4 regions of the Streptomyces sp. NPDC046465 genome follow, and region 1 is predicted to be linked to each of the others. Evidence: riboswitches for the same ligand, from Rfam matches in the RefSeq annotation. Region 1 holds a riboswitch; each other region holds the start of a gene.

Region 1 (4,206 bases):
GGCCGCCAGCGCGTCCACGTCCGTGAAGTTGGACATCAACGGCACCGCGCACACGGCGACCCGCAGCACGTCATCGCCGACCGGCGGGGCCACCACGGACTCGCGGACGGCGCCCCGCAGGGACACCCGCAGGCCGTCCTCCTCGTCGATGCCGAGCCCGTGCTGGAACGGCAGCACACCGAACGTGCGCCGCCCGGTGAGCCCGTGCAGCATGTCGAGCCCGGGTTCGAGGAGGGAGACGTCGCCCCGGAACTTGTTCACCAGGTAGCCCGCGACGAGTTCCTGGTCGGCCGCGCTCAACAGCGCCGTCGTCCCGAAGAACGACGCGAACACCCCGCCCCGGTCGATGTCCCCGACCACCAGGACGGGGAAGCGGGCGGCGCGCGCGATGCCCATGTTCACGATGTCGGTGCGCCGCAGGTTGATCTCGGCGGGACTGCCCGCGCCCTCACAGATCACGGCGTCATACGTGCCCCGGAGTTCCTCCAGACACCCCACGACGGTGTCCAGCAACTGCGCCTGCCGCCCCCCGTGCAGCCTCTCCCCGGGGGACGGCCCCCCGGACCCCCCGAAGAACCCACGCGCACTCATCTCACCCACGGGCTTGCCCATGAGTACGACCTGGCTGGAGCGGTCACTGCCGGGCTTGAGCAGTACGGGGTTCATCAGCGCGCTCGGCTCGACGCGGGCGGCCTGCGCCTGCATGGCCTGCGCCCGGCCGATCTCCGCCCCCTCGCGGGTGACGAAGGAGTTGAGGGACATGTTCTGCGCCTTGAACGGCGCGACGGACACACCCTTGCGGGTCAGCCACCGGCAGATGCCCGCGGTGACGACGCTCTTCCCGGCGTCCGAGGTGGTCCCGGCGACCAGCAGTCCGCCACTCATGCTCTTCTCCCCGCTCCCGCTCCTGCTCCCGCTCCTGCCCTTGCCCCTGCTCTTGCCGACCGCAGTGCCCAGCGCGCGCCCACCACGGCTCCGAGAGCGAGCAGGCCGACCCGTCGGGACAGCTTGGCGGCCCGCTCGATGTCCCCCGCGGCGACGTCGCGCCCCGCCGCGTTCAGCACGGGCCGGTGCTCGACCCGCCCCCCGTAAGAGAGCGTTCCCCCGAGCCGTACGCCCAGTGCCCCGGCGAAGGCGGCCTCGACGGGCCCTGCGTTCGGGCTCGGGTGCGCGTCCGCGTCCGCGCGCCACGCCCGTACCGCTCCCGAGGGCGAGTCACCGGCCAGCGCCGCGAGGCCCGCGGTGAGCCGCGCGCCCGGCCATCCGAAGACGTCGTCGAGGCGGGCGGCGGCCCAGCCGTAGCGCCGGTACCGGGGCGACTTGTGGCCCACCATCGCGTCCAGCGTGTTGACGGCCCGGAACCCGACGAGCCCGGGGACGCCGCCCAGCGCGCCCCACACGAGCGCGCCGACGACCGCGTCGGAGGTGTTCTCGGCGACGGACTCCACCACGGCCCGCGCGATCCCGTCGGCGTCCAGCGCCTGCGGGTCCCGCCCGCACAGGTGCGGCAGCCGCTCCCGCGCGACCTCGATGTCCCCGGCCTCCAGCGCCCCGCCGATGGCCCGCGCCTCCCGCGTCAGCGACGTACCGCCGACCACGGCCCAGGTCGCGGCGGCGGTCAGCGCGACGGATCCGGCGGCCGAGCGACGTACGAGAGAAGAAGCCAGCGCGGCGGCACCCGCCGCGCCCCCGGCGCACACCACGGCGTGCAACGTGCCCCACCCGCGGTGGTCGCGCCACAGCACCCGCTCGACGGCACCCGCGGCACGGCCGAACGCGGCGACCGGATGGCCCCGGCGGGGATCGCCGAGCAGCAGGTCACCGAGGAGGCCGGCGGCGGCGCCGTACGCGAAGTCGCGATCGGCACTCATGCGCTTCAGCCCGCCGCTGCGCTGAGGAGAGGACTCGTACTCAGGGGGAGAGGCGGCACCGGGCGGCCGAGCATGGCGATATGTCCTCACTCAGGGTGTCCGCGCCCTGGTTCGACGTGATCGGCGGCGAGAGTTCCTGGCTCGCGGGGAGTGTCTCCCCGGTGACAGTGGCGGGACCGCGCCGGATTCGCACCGGCTTCCTCTTCTGCCGCCGTAGTTGGCCCCGGCAGTCCACCACGGCCCGCGAAGGCCCGTCAACTCGCTGTTGACCTGCGACGGGAGAGTGTGTTGGGCCCCACATGCCGGGCCCAGATACGGGGTGCGGACACACGCGTGGGGCGCGGAGCGTTCGCACGCTCCGCGCCCCACCCGGGAAGGCCGCTGCCGTCAGGCGACGATCAGGAAGATCCCGTAGGCCACCGCCGCCGCGCACAGGGCGAAGCAGGCGTACGCGCCGGTGCGTGCGAGGGAGGCGGAGCCACCGGCGGTGGCGGTCGCCGTGCCCTGCTTGGAGAGTCCGACGATGCCGAGGGTGAAGAGGCCCACCAGGGCCACGGTCACCGCGAGACTGACTCCGAAGACGGAGCCGAGAGCTGCCCAGTCGATGCTCATGCTGGTCTGTCCTTACACGGTCGCGGGCCGGGCGGGGTCCGCCATGGCGCCGGTCGTGGTGGTGGTCGGGGCCGCCGAGACGGTGGCCTTGACGGTCCCGCCCGCGGGGGCGGAGGCGGCCATCGCGCCCACGGGGGGCGGCGAGACGGCGGCGATCGCGGTGGTCACCACGCCCGCGGGCTCGGCGACCGTGCGGCCGTCAATGCCGTCAATGCCGTCAATGCCGTCAATGGCGTCGTGGCGGATCTCGTCGTCCGTGACGTTGGTGTGGTCGACGGCGTTGCGCCGGGAGAGCGCCCAGATCACGCCCGACCCCGCGATCAGGAGCGCCGCGGTGACCGTGATGCCCCAGGGGCCCTGCTTGGTGAGGAACTCGGCACCCGCGCCGACCAGGCCCGCCGCCGGCAGGGTCAGGCCCCACGCGACGAACATCCGGGTGGCGGTCGACCAGCGGACCACGCCGCCCTTGCGGCCGAGGCCCGCGCCCATCACGGCGCCCGAGCAGACCTGGGTGGTGGAGAGCGAGAAGCCGATGTGCGAGGAGGCGAGGATCGCGGTCGCGGCGCTGGTCTGGGCGGCGAAGCCCTGCTGCGGCGCGAGGTCGGTCAGGCCCTTGCCCATGGTGCGGATGATGCGCCAGCCACCGAGGTAGGTGCCGAGCGCGATGGCGATGCCGGCCGAGACGATGACCCACATCGGGGGGTTGGCGCCGGGGTTCAGGACGCCGCCCGTGATCAGGGCGAGCGTGATGATGCCCATGGTCTTCTGCGCGTCGTTCGTGCCGTGGGCCAGCGAGACGAGCCCGGCGGAGGCGATCTGCCCGGCGCGGTAGCCCTTGGCGGTGGCCTTCTGGTCCGTGTTGCGGCCGATGCGGTACGTCAGGCGCGTGGCCAGCGTCGCGGCGATGCCCGCCACGAGCGGGGCCGCGACGGCCGGGATCAGGATCTTGGTGACGACGGTGCCGCCGTTGATCGACGACCAGCCCTGCGACATGACCGCGGCGCCGATGAGTCCGCCGAAGAGGGCGTGGGAGGAGCTGGAGGGCAGGCCCACCAGCCACGTCATGAGGTTCCAGAGAATCGCGCCGACGAGCGCGGCGAAGATGACCTCGGTCTTGAGGCCGTCCTCATTGACGATGCCGCCGGAGATCGTCTTGGCGACTTCGACGGAGAGGAAGGCGCCGACGAGGTTGAGTACGGCGGACATGGCCACCGCCGTCTTGGGCTTGAGAGCGCCGGTCGAGATGGTCGTCGCCATCGCGTTGGCAGTGTCGTGGAAACCGTTCGTGAAATCGAACACGAGAGCGGTAACGATCACGATCCCGAGGAGAAGCGTGATGTGTTCCATTTACCCAGGCTTCTGTTGGACGTCAGTGGCATGTGGAACGTAGGCAACCAGGGTGAACGGAAAGTGAACTGGGCCGGGCGGTGCGGTGACCCGAAGCGGAGTGCCCTTGCTCCGTATTGAGCTGGTGTCTGATCCCGATCGTACGGAGCGTGGGCGGGATCCCCGCAAACGGGGCGGAGTGTCGGGTTCCGCCATCCGGCGGCGGCCCGGCGCGCACTTCTCGGTCCGGTGCCCGGATCCGGTGGGGAGATGCTGGTCACCCGGTGGCCCGAAGCCGTAACCGGAATCCTTTTGGGCTGGCAGGATCACCGCATGACTGAGCAGCGGCAGGGGCAGGGGCAGCGGCATGGCCAGGGACAGGGGCAGCAGGTGGACG
Region 2 (4,206 bases), on a different contig from region 1:
CGCTTTGTCCGCTTCTTCCTGTGGTCTGCACCACAGGTGGCTCATTCCCTCACTGTTGCCACCGTGATAAATCTTCACGACCGCTCGGTGACGCCACCCATGTCGCCGAGGGCGCTTCAGCCGGCAGACCGCCGGTAGCACTCCATCCATATCCGGGGGGATCAGGACCTGGTCCGCAGCCACAACGCAGATGTGCGGGCGCGGATCAGCATGGAGAAAGGCGTCACCATGACCTCAGTGCAGGTCGAAGAGCACCACGGCGAGCACGGCGGCAATGGGGTCGTCCAGGGCTCGTCCGGCGAGGGCGAGGGGTACCAGCGCGGGCTCGGGGCCCGGCAGATCCAGATGATCGCGATCGGCGGTGCCATCGGCACCGGCCTGTTCCTCGGCGCGGGCAAGGCCATTCACAAGGCCGGTCCCAGCCTCATCCTGGCGTACGCCATCGCGGGCCTCGTCATCTTCTTCATCATGCGGGCGCTCGGCGAGCTCCTCATGTACCGGCCCGTGTCCGGCTCCTTCTCGGAGTACGCACGCGAGTTCATGGGCCCCTTCTTCGGGTTCGTGACCGGCTGGACGTACTGGCTCTTCTGGGTCGTCACCGGCATCACGGAAGTGACCGCGGCCGCCCAGTACATGCAGTACTGGACACACGACTCATTCCCACAATGGGCCTACGCGCTGGTCTTCACGGTCATCCTGTACGGCGCGAACCTCATCTCCGTGAAGCTCTTCGGTGAGCTGGAGTTCTGGTTCTCGATGGTCAAGGTCACCGCCATCATCGGCATGATCCTGATCTGCGTCGGCATCCTCACCATCGGCTTCTCCGACGCCGGTGACACCGCGTCCATGACCCACCTGTGGGACGAGGGCGGGTTCTTCCCCAACGGCATCGGCTCCACGCTGATGACCCTGCAGATCGTGATGTTCGCCTTCCTCGCCGTCGAGCTCGTCGGCGTCACCGCGGGCGAGTCCAAGGACCCGAAGACCGTCCTGCCCAAGGCCATCAACACCGTGCCGTGGCGCATCGCCGTCTTCTACGTCGGCGCGCTCATCATGATCCTGTCGGTCGTCCCGTGGACCTCGTTCAAGCCGGGTGTCTCGCCGTTCGTGAAGGCCTTCGAGGAGATGGGTCTCGGCGTCGGCGCCGCCATCGTGAACTTCGTGGTCCTCACCGCCGCACTCTCCTCCTGCAACTCCGGTATGTACTCCACCGGCCGCATGCTGCGTGACCTGGCGCTCAACGGCCAGGGCCCGAAGTTCTTCACCAAGCTCACGAAGAACGGCCTGCCCCTGACCGGCACCACCGTCTCGGCCGCGTTCATGCTGGTCGGCGTCTGGATCAACTACCAGTGGCCGGGCGAGGCGTTCAACTACGTCGTCTCCTTCGCGACCATCTCCGGCATGTGGGCCTGGATCATGATCCTGTGCTGCCAGATCCGCTACCGCCGCAAGGCCGACCGCGGCGAGCTGCCGCAGTCCACCTTCCGGGCGCCGGGAGCCCCGTACACCAGCTGGTTCGCCCTGCTCTTCATCGGCATGGTCATCGTGATGATGGGCGTCGACAAGGACGCGCGGATCTCGCTGTACGCCGCTCCGGTCTGGGCCGCGATCCTCACGATCTCCTACCTGATCCTCAAGAGCCGCAACCCGCAGGCCGCGGCGTTCACCAAGCGCAAGACCGCTGTCGACGGCTCCGTCACCTCCGACAGCACTCCGGTCGAGAAGGACTGACACCGGCTCTGTTCTGCCTTCGGACACCGGCTCTTCCCTGCGCCGTGTCCAGCATTCGGGCCCGCCCGTACCACACTTCGGTACGGTGCGGGCCCTCTGCTTATCCTGACTCCCATGCTGACCCTCACCCAGGCCCTCCACGACCAGATCGTCGCGCACGCGCGCCAGGACCACCCCGACGAGGCCTGCGGTGTGGTCGCGGGCCCGGCGGGCACCGGCCGCCCCGAGCGCTTCATCCCGATGCTGAACGCGGCCCGCTCGCCCACGTTCTACGAGTTCGACTCGGGCGACCTCCTCAAGCTCTACCGCGAGATGGACGACCGCGACGAGGAACCGGTGATCGTCTACCACTCGCACACCGCGACCGAGGCCTACCCCTCGCGCACCGACATCACCTACGCCAACGAGCCCGGCGCACACTACGTCCTGGTCTCCACGGCGGACACCGACGACGCGGGCCCCTTCCAGTTCCGCTCCTATCGGATCGTGGACGGCACGGTCACCGAGGAAGAGGTGCAGGTCGTCGAGGCATACTGACCTTCGACCTTGAGGCGGCAGGAACCAGGAAGCCGGTGCGAAACCGGCACGGTCCCGCCACTGTGACCCCGTCCCCTCCCGGCAAGCACCGGCCGGGGGCGGGGGAGTCAGGAACTGACCTGCCGCCTTGCTCCACGCAACGCAGGGGACGCGGAAATCCCCTGGAGGAGGCAGTTTCATCATGTCCCGCCGTCACACCGGCATACGCGCGCTCGCCGCGACCGCCCTGCTCGTCCCGCTCGCCGCGTGCTCCTCCTCCGGTTCGGACGGTGACACGAAGCCCGCCGCCAAGACCGCCGGATTCCCGTACACCGTCACCAACTGCGGCGTGAAGACGACGTACGACGCACCCCCGAAGCGCGCCGTCACCATGAACCAGCACGCCACCGAAGTGATGCTGGCCCTCGGCCTCAAGGAGCACATCGCCGGGACCGCCTACCTCGACGACAAGGTCCTGCCCGAGTACGAGAAGGCGTACGAGTCGATCCCGGTGCTCGCCAAGGAGTACCCCTCCTACGAGAAAGTGCTCGCCGCCGACCCCGACTACGTGTACGGCGGCTACGCGAGCGCCTTCCTCGCCGGGGACGGCCGCAGCCGCTCCGCCCTCGCCAAGTCCGGCATCGAAAGCCGCCTCAACGTCGAGGGCTGCGCACAGCACCCCGTCTCCATGGACGACGTCTACCGCGAGGTCCGCGAGGTCGGCGCCACGTTCGGCGTGCGGGCCCGCGCCGACAAGTGGGTCAGCGGCGCCCGCCGCGAACTGGCCGCCACCGCCGCCAAGTCCAAGGGCAAGAAGACCCGCTCCGTCTTCGTCTACGACAGCGGCGACAAGACCGCGTTCACTGCGGGCGGCCGCGGCATCAACAACGACATCATCGAACGGGCGGGCGGCCACAACGTCTTCGCCGACGTGAACAAGTCCTTCAGCGACGCGTCCTGGGAAAAGGTCGTCGAGCGCAAGCCCGAGACCATCCTCATCCTCGACTACGGCGCCACCACCCTCGCCCAGAAAAAGAAGCGCCTCCTGGACGACCCGGCCCTCCAGGACGTCCCCGCCATCAAGAACAAGAGCTTCGCGGTCCTGCCGCTCTCGGACGTGGTAACCGGCGTACGAGCACCGGAGGCGGTGAGGAAACTGGCGGCACAGCTGTGAGGTCCTTTCAGCCCGTCCGGCGTTTGAGGACGAGCCCGCAGGGCGATAGACGGGACGCACGGGGGCGCCGACTCCTCACGCTGGCAGTCCTCACAGCCGCCCTAGCGGGAGCGACACTCGCCGGGCTGGCCCTAGGCTCCGTCCGCATCCCCCCGAGCCAGGTCATAGAGATCCTCACGGGAAGAGCGGAACCCTCCCCGTTCCGAACCATCGTCCTTGACGTAAGACTCCCCAGGGTCCTGCTCGGCGCAGCCGTAGGCGCCGGACTGGCAGTCATCGGCACCGTCCTCCAGGCCCTCGTCCGCAACCCCCTCGCCGACCCGTTCCTGCTCGGCGTCTCCTCGGGCGCCTCCGTCGGCGCGGTCTGCGCCATCGTGCTCGGGAGCGTCTTCGGCCTGGGCAGCGCCCTGTCGACCACCCTCACGATCCCGGCCGCCTCCTTCGCGGGCGCCCTGGTCTCGCTGGTCCTCGTCTACGCCCTGGCCAGAAGCGGTGGCGGCGGCTTCGCCACCGGCCGCCTGATCCTCGCGGGCGTCGCCGTCTCGTACATCCTGTCCGCGCTGACCAGCCTCATCCTGGTCACCGCCGACAGCGCGGACCACCTCAAGGAGGTCCTGTACTGGACGCTCGGCGGCCTCGGCAGCGCCCGCTGGGACATGCTCGCCCTGCCCTGCGTCACGCTGGTCCTCGGTACGGCCCTCCTGATGGTCATGGCCCGCCCCCTCGACCTGCTCCTCGCGGGGGAGGAGGGCGCCACCGTCCTCGGCCTGGACGCCGCCCGCTTC
Region 3 (4,206 bases), on a different contig from region 1:
GGCGATTCGACGTGCTGCCGTTGTCGACGACCGAACTCAGCGGACGCTCCGGACGCTGGAACATCCGGCTCGGCGGGCCGCTCGGCGCCGCGTGACGCGCGCGGTTCAGCGGCCCTGGTCACGGTGGCGGGCCAGCAGCACGGCCACCGTGCACCGCACGCAGGCGGTCTGCGGGGCCGCCGGATCGCCGACGGCGCACCTTTCCGCCGGGCAGGCACCGACCAGTTCCTCCAGGTCGCGCAGGAGCCGCTCGGTCCGCTTGGCCTGCTGGGCGAGCACCCTCACCCGTGCGCTCTGCCCGCCGATCTGCCGACGGCTCGCGATCAGTTGCGCGTACTCCTCGGGGGTCAGCGCGACCGCCGCATGTCCGCCGAGGGTGATGTGGCGCGGCTCGGGGTGTCCGGGCACTCCGCTCCTCGATTCGTCGCCGTGCCGTGTCCCGGTCCTACCGATCCGCCGCGACCGACTTCCCGGACGTCGGCGCCGCGGGCTTCGGCAGCAGCAGGCGCTGCGCCAACTCCCCGAAGATCAGGCCGAAGGCGCACCACAGAGTCGCCTGCATGGCGAGGGCGGAGAGGCGGAAACGCCACAGCAGCGCGGCCGGGAAGTGCTCGGGAACGTCGTTGATCACCGGCAGGAACTCATAGGCCAGTCCGATGGCCACGGCGAAGCCGAGCACGGCCGCGACGGTCGCGTACCAGGCACCGAGCAGGGGCGCGAGCCGCTTGCCCAGCAGGGTCGCGGCGACCGCGAGGAGCACGCTGAGCACCATCATCAGCAGATACAGGGAGGTCCGCTTGCCGATGGTGTCGGGGTTGCCGACAGCGGGCGGGTTGGCCGGGTACTTCAGGAACGGCACGACGTAGACGGCGAGCAGCGCGCAGCCCGAAAGGAGCAGCGCCGTCGCCCGCGGGCCGAACCGGCCGACGCGGCCGAGGGCGAAGCTGTAGGCGAGCGCGGCGATTCCGCCGAAGGCGACCCCGTAGACGAGGACACCGGTGGCGAGGCCGGCCGTGGACTGCAGGCTCCGCGAGACGAGTTCGACCTCGTCGCCGTGCGAGTGGCCGGCGTGCGCCTCTTCGAAGCCGATGGCGGCGTCGACGTTCGGCTCACCGAGCCAGTAGGCGATGACGAGGGCGAGCACGCCGGCCCCAAGACCGGCGAGCATGCCTCGAACGAGCAGGTTGCGTACGGTTGTCGAGTTCATGAGCGGGCTTCGGTTCCCCCTGGTCAGTGGCAGGGGAAGCCGAGCAGATGGCGGGCGTCGTGCACCCACTCATGGACCTCCGCGCCGCTGAACACGGAGGTGGCGCCCTGTTCGGCGCCGACGAAGTACAGCAGGATCAGCATCAGGATCCCGAAGAAGACCGCCCACGGGGCGATCACCTTCAACGGCAGCTTGAGCGGTACGGCAGGTGCGTCGGCGGTCGGCTGAGCGACATGGTGCGCCATGGCGGTGCCTCCTTCGGGAGTTCGCGTCCCGTCTCGGTGGTGCGGAGGACGACAGCCACGGGTCTGACTCACGAGCGGTAGGGGTACCGCTCGCACACAGTGGCGCGACCGTGCCGGGCTCACACCGGCTTCCGTCGAGCTGTCGTCGATATCGCAGTGACGGTACCGCGTGGCGCGTTCATGGCCAAGGCCGGCCGACGACGGCGCACCGGGGAGGAGTGGACACGCATGCCGGAGCGCCGTTCGGGGCGGAGCCGCGCGGAAGGTCCCCGGAAAGCGTGATGTGGCGGTGGTGGATGGCCCAGCGGCGATTGGGGCCGGGGTCCGGGGCGGTAAACCTGCGGCTGCCTCAGGCAACACCGGTTCCGCCGCGAATGGACACGAATGGAGACGCCCCCATGGCAGCCAGGACAGTCCGGGCCACCCGCCGCACCCGTCTCGGCACACGCGTGCTCGCACTGGTCGCCACGGCGACGCTCGCCGTGAGCGCCCCCTCGTCCGCGAGCGCCCCGGCGCACGGGGACGGTGTCGCGCACCGGACCCCCTCGCCCTTCACCGGGCAGCTCGCGAGCCAGGGGCCGGTCCTCGCCGTGAAGTTCGACAACTCCCGGGCAGCACGGCCGCACACCGGTCTCGACCAGGCGGACATCGTCTACGTGGAGAAGGTCGAGGGCGGCATGAGCCGTCTGATGGGCGTGTACTCCAGCAGAGTGCCGGAGTCCGTCGGCCCGGTGCGCAGCGCGCGTGAGTCCGACACCGAACTCCTCCGCCAGTTCGGCCGGCCCGTGCTGGCCTACTCCGGGGTGCGCAGCGCCCTGCAGAAGGTGCTCAGGGAAGCCCCGCTGTACGCCCGCCCGCACGACCGCGTCCCGCGCGCCTACTTCCGTGACAGCGCCAGGACCGCCCCGCACGACCTCTTCGTACACCCGCGGGCGCTGCTGCGTTCGGCGCCGCAGGCCGGCCGTCCGACCGACATCGGCTTCCGCTTCGGCCCGGCTCCGGCGGGGGGCGCCCCCACCGGGAGCCGGACCGTCCGCTACTCCGGCGCCAGCCACACCTTCGACTGGTCGCCGCGGGAGCGCCGGTGGCTCGCCTCCTTCGACGGTGCCCCGGCGCTCAGTACGGCGGGGACCCGGCTCGGCGCTCCCACCGTCGTGATCCAGTACGTGAACATGCGCCCTTCGCGCTTCAAGGACGTCAACGGCGCGGTGACGCCGTACATCGAGACGGTCGGCAGCGGCCGGGCGCTGGTGCTGCGCGACGGCCAGAGCTATGCCACGCGCTGGAATCGCGCCGCGGCCACCGGGGGCACCGCGTTCACCCGCGCCAACGGCGAGCCGATGCCCTTCGCCCCGGGGCAGGTCTGGATGGTCTACGCGGACCACGGCTGAGACGCGTCCCTGTCGGGACCGGTGGGTGCCGGATCCGACCGGGCCGGAAAACCGGAAAAGAGACCGGGCGGGCCGGCCGAGGCACTCCCCATCAGAGAAGGGGTGCCCCGGCCGGCCCGCCCGTGCCGGACCGTCGTGTCTCACCTGCCCGCAGGGGCGAGCTCCCGGTCCGTCTCGGCGTCGGGTGCCCCGGTGTCACCGAGGTTCTTGTGCAGCTTCTCGCCCTCCACGTCCACGTTGGGCAGGAGCTTGTCCAGCCAGCGCGGCAGCCACCAGGCGGACTTGCCGAGCAGGGCGAGGACCGCGGGCACGATCGCCATGCGGACGACGAAGGCGTCGAAGAGGACGGCGATGGCCAGGCCGAAGCCCATCATCTTGATCATGTCGTCGTTCTCCATGATGAAGCCGGAGAAGACGCTGATCATGATGATCGCGGCCGCGGCCACGACCCGTCCGCCGTGGGTGAAGCCGGTCACGACCGACTCGCCGGGGCGCGCCCCGTGGACGTACGCCTCGCGCATCCGGGTCACGAGGAAGACCTCGTAGTCCATCGCCAGGCCGAAGACCACACCGATCATGAAGATCGGCATCATGCTCATGATCGGACCGGGCTGGTCGACGCCCACGATGTCCGCGAGCCAGCCCCACTGGAAGACCGCGACGACGGCGCCGAGCGCGGCGGCCACCGAGAGCAGGAAGCCGAGCGCCGCCTTGAGCGGGACCAGGATCGAGCGGAAGACCAGCATCAGGAGCAGGAACGCCAGGCCGACGACCAGTCCGAGGTAGGGCAGGAGGGCGTCGTCCAGGGTCTGCGAGAAGTCGATGGTCATCGCGGTCTGGCCGGTGACCAGGATCTCGGAACCGGTGTCGGACCCGAGGCCGTCGGCGGTCGAGCGGATCGACTTGACCAGTTCCTCGGTCTCGTGGTCGCTCGGCCCGGTCTTCGGGACGACGTTCATGATGGCGGTGTCGCCGGCCTTGTTGGACTGGGCCGGGGTCACGGCGGCGACTCCGTCGATCTTGCCGATCGAGTCGCCGACGGTCTTGGCGGCGGCCGCCACTCCGGAGTCCTTGCTGACGGTGACCATCAGCGGGCCGTTGAAGCCGGCGCCGAAGGACTCGGACAGCATGTCGTACGCCTTGCGCTGGGTGGTGTCCGGCGCCGACGTGCCCTCGTCGGGCAGGCCGAGTTCCAGGCTGGCGGCCGGGACGGCCACGGCTCCGAGGCCGAGGACGGCGACCACGAGCACGGAGAGCGGGTGGCGCAGCACGAACCGCGCCCAGCGGGTGCCGAGCTTCGGCTTGGCGTGCGGGTCGATGAGCGAACCCGCGGGCTTCTTGCGGTCCTTGCGGCGCAGCACCT
Region 4 (4,206 bases), on a different contig from region 1:
TCGTCGTCCGGGCGGTGCTGCAGGCCCAGGTCGTGGTCGAGCTTCGCGGCCTGGATGAGCGTCCAGATCTGCGCGCGGATCGCGGGCAGCTTCGCCGGGTCCATGGAGCTGATCTGGGCGTACTCGTCGAGGAGCTGTTCCAGGCGCGCGATGTCGCCGTAGGAGTCGGCGCGCGCCATCGGCGGCACCAGGTGGTCGATGAGCGTGGCGTGCACGCGGCGCTTGGCCTGGGTGCCCTCGCCCGGGTCGTTGACCAGGAAGGGGTAGATCAGCGGCAGGTCGCCGAGCGCGGCGTCCGGGCCGCAGGCCGCGGAGAGGCCCGCGTTCTTGCCGGGCAGCCACTCCAGGTTGCCGTGCTTGCCGAGGTGGATCATCGCGTCGGCGCCGAAGCCGCCGTCCGCCGCGGGCGCCGCGATCCAGCGGTACGCCGCCAGGTAGTGGTGCGACGGCGGCAGGTCGGGGTCGTGGTAGATCGCGATGGGGTTCTCGCCGAAGCCGCGCGGCGGCTGGATGAGGATGAGGAGGTTCTCGCGGCGCAGGGCGGCGAGGACGATGTCGCCCTCCGGGTCGCCGCCGTTGCCCACGCGGGACTTGTCCAGGAACATCTCGCCGGGCGGCGGGCCCCAGTGCCCCTCGACCGACGCGCGCAGCTCCGCGGGGAGCGTCGCGTACCAGCGCTTGTAGTCGGCGGCCGGGATGCGCACCGGGTTGGCGGCGAGCTGCTCCTCGGTCAGCCACTCCTGGTCGTGGCCGCCCGCGTCGATGAGCGCGCGGATCAGCTCGTCGCCGTCACCGGAGACCAGACCGGGGAGGTCGGCCTCGGGGCCGAACTCGTACCCCTCGGCGCGCAGCCGCCGCAGGAGCGCGACGGCGGAGGCGGGGGTGTCGAGGCCGACCGCGTTGCCGATGCGGGAGTGCTTCGTCGGGTAGGCGGAGAGGACCAGGGCGAGGCGCTTGTCGGCGGCCGGGATGTGCCTGAGCCGCGCGTGGCGTACGGCGATCCCGGCGACGCGGGCCGCGCGCTCGGCGTCGGCCACGTAGGCGGGCAGACCGTCCTCGTCGATCTCCTTGAAGGAGAAGGGGACCGTGATGAGGCGCCCGTCGAACTCCGGCACCGCGATCTGGCTCGCGGCGTCGAGCGGCGAGACGCCCTCGTCGTTCTCCTCCCAGGCCGAGCGCGATCCGGTCAGGCACAGGGCCTGCAGGATCGGCACGTCGAGGGAGGTCAGCGCGCCCGCGTCCCACGACTCGTCGTCGCCGCCCGCGGAGGCCTCGGCGGGCTTGGTGCCACCGGCCGCGAGCACGGTCGTCACGATGGTGTCGGCGGCGCGGAGCGCGTCGATCAGCTCCGGCTCGGGTGCGCGCAGCGAGGCCACGTACAGCGGCAGGGGCCGGGCGCCGGCGTCCTCGATCGCGCCGCACAGCGCGTCCACGAAGGCGGTGTTGCCGCTCATGTGGTGGGCCCGGTAGTAGAGCACCGCCACGGTCGGGCCGTCGATGTCGCGCGCGGTGCGCTCAAGCGGGCCCCAGGACGGGGCGGGCGCGGGCGGCTCGAAGCCGTGGCCGGTGAGCAGCACGGTGTCGGAGAGGAAGCGGGCCAGCTGCTCCAGGTTGGCGGGGCCGCCGTGCGCGAGATAGGCGTGTGCCTCGGCGGCGATGCCGATCGGCACGGTCGAGGAGGCCATCAGCTGGGCGTCGGGCGCCTGTTCGCCGGTGAGTACGACGACCGGGAGGCCGGTGGCGGTGAGCTGGTCGAGGCCGTCCTGCCAGGCACGGACACCGCCGAGGAGGCGTACGACGACGAGGTCGACGCCGTCGAGCAGGGCGGGCAGCCCGTCGAGGTCGAGGCGGGAGGGGTTGGCGAACCGGTAGTCGACGGGGCCCCCCGCCGCGCGGGCGCTGAGCAGGTCGGTGTCGGAGGTCGACAACAGCAGAAGCATGCGGGCGCAGGCCTTCCTCGGGGTGTCCGCGCCCCGGGTGGTCGTATGGACGGCAGGAGTTCCTGGCTCACCCGGAGGCCGGGTTCACAGTGGCGGGACCGCGCCGGATTCGCACCGGGCTTCCTCCCTCGGGTCCTGGTGGACCCACGCCGTCGCTGGCGTCGACGGACTCGGTGGGAATCCGCCGCCTGCATAGTAAGTCCTGCCCGCCGCGTATGGGGCGGCCACCTGCCAGGACGGCCCGTCTCGGGAGGCGACCGGCCGGATGCGCGTGGGTATGCTCGCCGCCATGCCGCCCACCCGAGCCGCTTCCCCAGACCAGGGCGAATCCCTCATACGTGACCGGGGCGACGCCTGCCCCGGCGCCCTTCGCCTGCACCTCGCCGACGACGGCAGGCTCGCCCGACTCCGGCTGCCCGGCGGGCTGCTGACGTCCCGTCAGGCCGACGTGCTCGGCACCGCGGCGGAGCGTCTTGCCGACGGGAACCTCAGCATCACCTCGCGCGGCAACATCGAGCTGCGCGGCCTCGGCGACGCGTGCGGCGGCGAACTCTCCCGGCTGCTCGCCGACGCGGGCCTGCTGCCCTCCGAACGGCACGAGCGCGTGCGGAACGTCCTCGCGTCCCCGCTCGCGGGAACCGACGGACTCGGCCACGCCGACGTGCAGTTGTGGGTCCGCGAGCTGGACGGACTCCTCTGCGCGCAGGAGTGGACGACGGCGCTATCCGGCCGCTTCCTCTTCGCCCTGGACGACGGGCGCGGAGACCTGGCCGGGATCGGCGCGGATGTGACCTTGATCGCAGAATCGGGCGGGACGGCGGTCGTACGGGTCGGGGGCCCGGCCTTCCGGGTCGCCGCCGCCGACGCCCCGCGCGCCGCCCTCGCCGCCGCGGGCGCCTTCCTCGACGCCGTGCGCGCGGCGGGCAACGGAGCCTGGCGGGTCGCGGAGCTGCCTGCGGGGCAGTCGGTGGACCTGGCCGGAGCGCTGGAGCGGGCGGACGTCGCGGCAGAGCGGGCTGGGCTTGCAGAGCGGGCTGAGGTTACAGGACGGGCTGGGCTTGCAGAGCGGGCTGGGCTTGCAGGACGGGCTGGGCTTGCAGGACGGGCTGAGGTTGCAGAGCGGGCTGAGGTTGCAGGACGGGCTGAGCTCGCAGGACGGGTCGAGGTTGCAGGACGGGCTGAGCGGGCCGAGACCTGGGGGGCGGCCCGCAGCGCCCCGCCCGTCCCCGGCGCCGACGGGCACGCGGTCGCGGTGAACGCCCGCCTCGGCCGGGTGAGCGCCGCCCAGTGGCGAGCCCTGCTCCCGCTGCCCGCCGACGAACTGCGGGTGACCCCGTGGCGCGGCTTCGTGCTCCCCGGCTTCCCCGACGCCGCCGCGGCCCGGGAACGCCTTGCCGTGCTGGCCGACGCCGGATACGTCACCACCCCCGACTCTCCCTGGCTGGGCGTCGGCGCCTGCACCGGCCGCCCCGGCTGTGCCAAGTCCCTCGCCGACGTGCGCGCGGACGTGGTGCCGGGCCCCGGCGGGCTGCCCGTCCACTGGTCCGGCTGCGAACGGCGGTGCGGGCACCCGCGCGGCGACTGGGTCGACGTCCTCGCCACCGGCGACGGGCGGTACGAGGTGACGGTGCGCACCCCCGGCGACGAGCGGGCGCCCGTGACCGGCGGCACCCTGACCGAGCAGGTCACCAGGGCACGTACGACCAAGACGACAACCACGGCCACGAGATGAGCGAGAGCACAGTGTTCGACTACGAGAAGGACGGCGCGGCCATCTACCGCGAGTCCTTTGCCACCATCCGCGCGGAGGCGGACCTCCACGGCCTGCCCGCCGACGTCAGCCAGGTCGCGGTCCGGATGATCCACGCCTGCGGCATGGTCGACCTCGTGAAGGATCTCGCCTTCAGCCCGCGGGTGATCGCCGACGCCCGCAAGGCGCTGCGCGACGGCGCGCCGATCCTCTGCGACGCGAACATGGTCGCGAGCGGCGTCACGCGCAAGCGGCTGCCCGCCGACAACGACGTGATCTGCACGCTCGCCGACCCGTCCGTACCGGACCTCGCGGCTCAGCTCGGCACCACCCGCAGCGCCGCCGCCCTCGAACTGTGGCGCGACCGCCTCGAAGGCTCCGTCGTCGCCATCGGCAACGCGCCCACCGCGCTCTTCCGCCTCCTGGAGATGATCGAGGAGGGCGCGCCGCGCCCGGCCGCCGTCCTCGGCATCCCGGTCGGCTTCGTGGGCGCCGCCGAGTCCAAGGACGCGCTGG

What was found. A riboswitch is a leader RNA that binds a small molecule or an ion and turns the genes downstream of it on or off. The one in region 1 is predicted to bind cobalamin.
Region 2: another riboswitch for cobalamin. It lies ahead of ABZ953_RS17540 (ABC transporter substrate-binding protein); the one in region 1 lies ahead of ABZ953_RS24205 (cobalamin biosynthesis protein).
Region 3: another riboswitch for cobalamin. It lies ahead of ABZ953_RS28610 (CbtB-domain containing protein); the one in region 1 lies ahead of ABZ953_RS24205 (cobalamin biosynthesis protein).
Region 4: another riboswitch for cobalamin. It lies ahead of cobN (cobaltochelatase subunit CobN); the one in region 1 lies ahead of ABZ953_RS24205 (cobalamin biosynthesis protein).

The regions. Positions count from the first base shown of each region.
Region 1 covers NZ_JBEYZK010000015.1:186,333-190,538, forward strand. Annotated here, with positions in the region: gene ABZ953_RS24200 (cobyric acid synthase) at 1-885, opposite strand, end outside; gene ABZ953_RS24205 (cobalamin biosynthesis protein) at 882-1,871, opposite strand; cobalamin riboswitch at 1,982-2,114, opposite strand; gene ABZ953_RS24210 (hypothetical protein) at 2,259-2,483, opposite strand; gene ABZ953_RS24215 (inorganic phosphate transporter) at 2,496-3,830, opposite strand; gene ABZ953_RS24220 (class II aldolase/adducin family protein) at 4,143-4,206, shown strand, end outside.
Region 2 covers NZ_JBEYZK010000010.1:171,231-175,436, forward strand. Annotated here, with positions in the region: gene ABZ953_RS17530 (amino acid permease) at 229-1,731, shown strand; gene ABZ953_RS17535 (M67 family metallopeptidase) at 1,846-2,268, shown strand; cobalamin riboswitch at 2,232-2,406, shown strand; gene ABZ953_RS17540 (ABC transporter substrate-binding protein) at 2,450-3,421, shown strand; gene ABZ953_RS17545 (iron ABC transporter permease) at 3,502-4,206, shown strand, end outside.
Region 3 covers NZ_JBEYZK010000020.1:13,923-18,128, forward strand. Annotated here, with positions in the region: gene ABZ953_RS28595 (histidine phosphatase family protein) at 1-95, shown strand, start outside; gene ABZ953_RS28600 (hypothetical protein) at 106-408, opposite strand; gene ABZ953_RS28605 (CbtA family protein) at 446-1,207, opposite strand; gene ABZ953_RS28610 (CbtB-domain containing protein) at 1,231-1,452, opposite strand; cobalamin riboswitch at 1,489-1,631, opposite strand; gene ABZ953_RS28615 (DUF3048 domain-containing protein) at 1,851-2,843, shown strand; gene ABZ953_RS28620 (MMPL family transporter) at 2,984-4,206, opposite strand, start outside.
Region 4 covers NZ_JBEYZK010000027.1:11,148-15,353, reverse strand. Annotated here, with positions in the region: gene cobN (cobaltochelatase subunit CobN) at 1-1,940, opposite strand, end outside; cobalamin riboswitch at 1,974-2,109, opposite strand; gene ABZ953_RS32750 (cobalamin biosynthesis protein CobG) at 2,230-3,672, shown strand; gene ABZ953_RS32745 (precorrin-8X methylmutase) at 3,684-4,206, shown strand, end outside.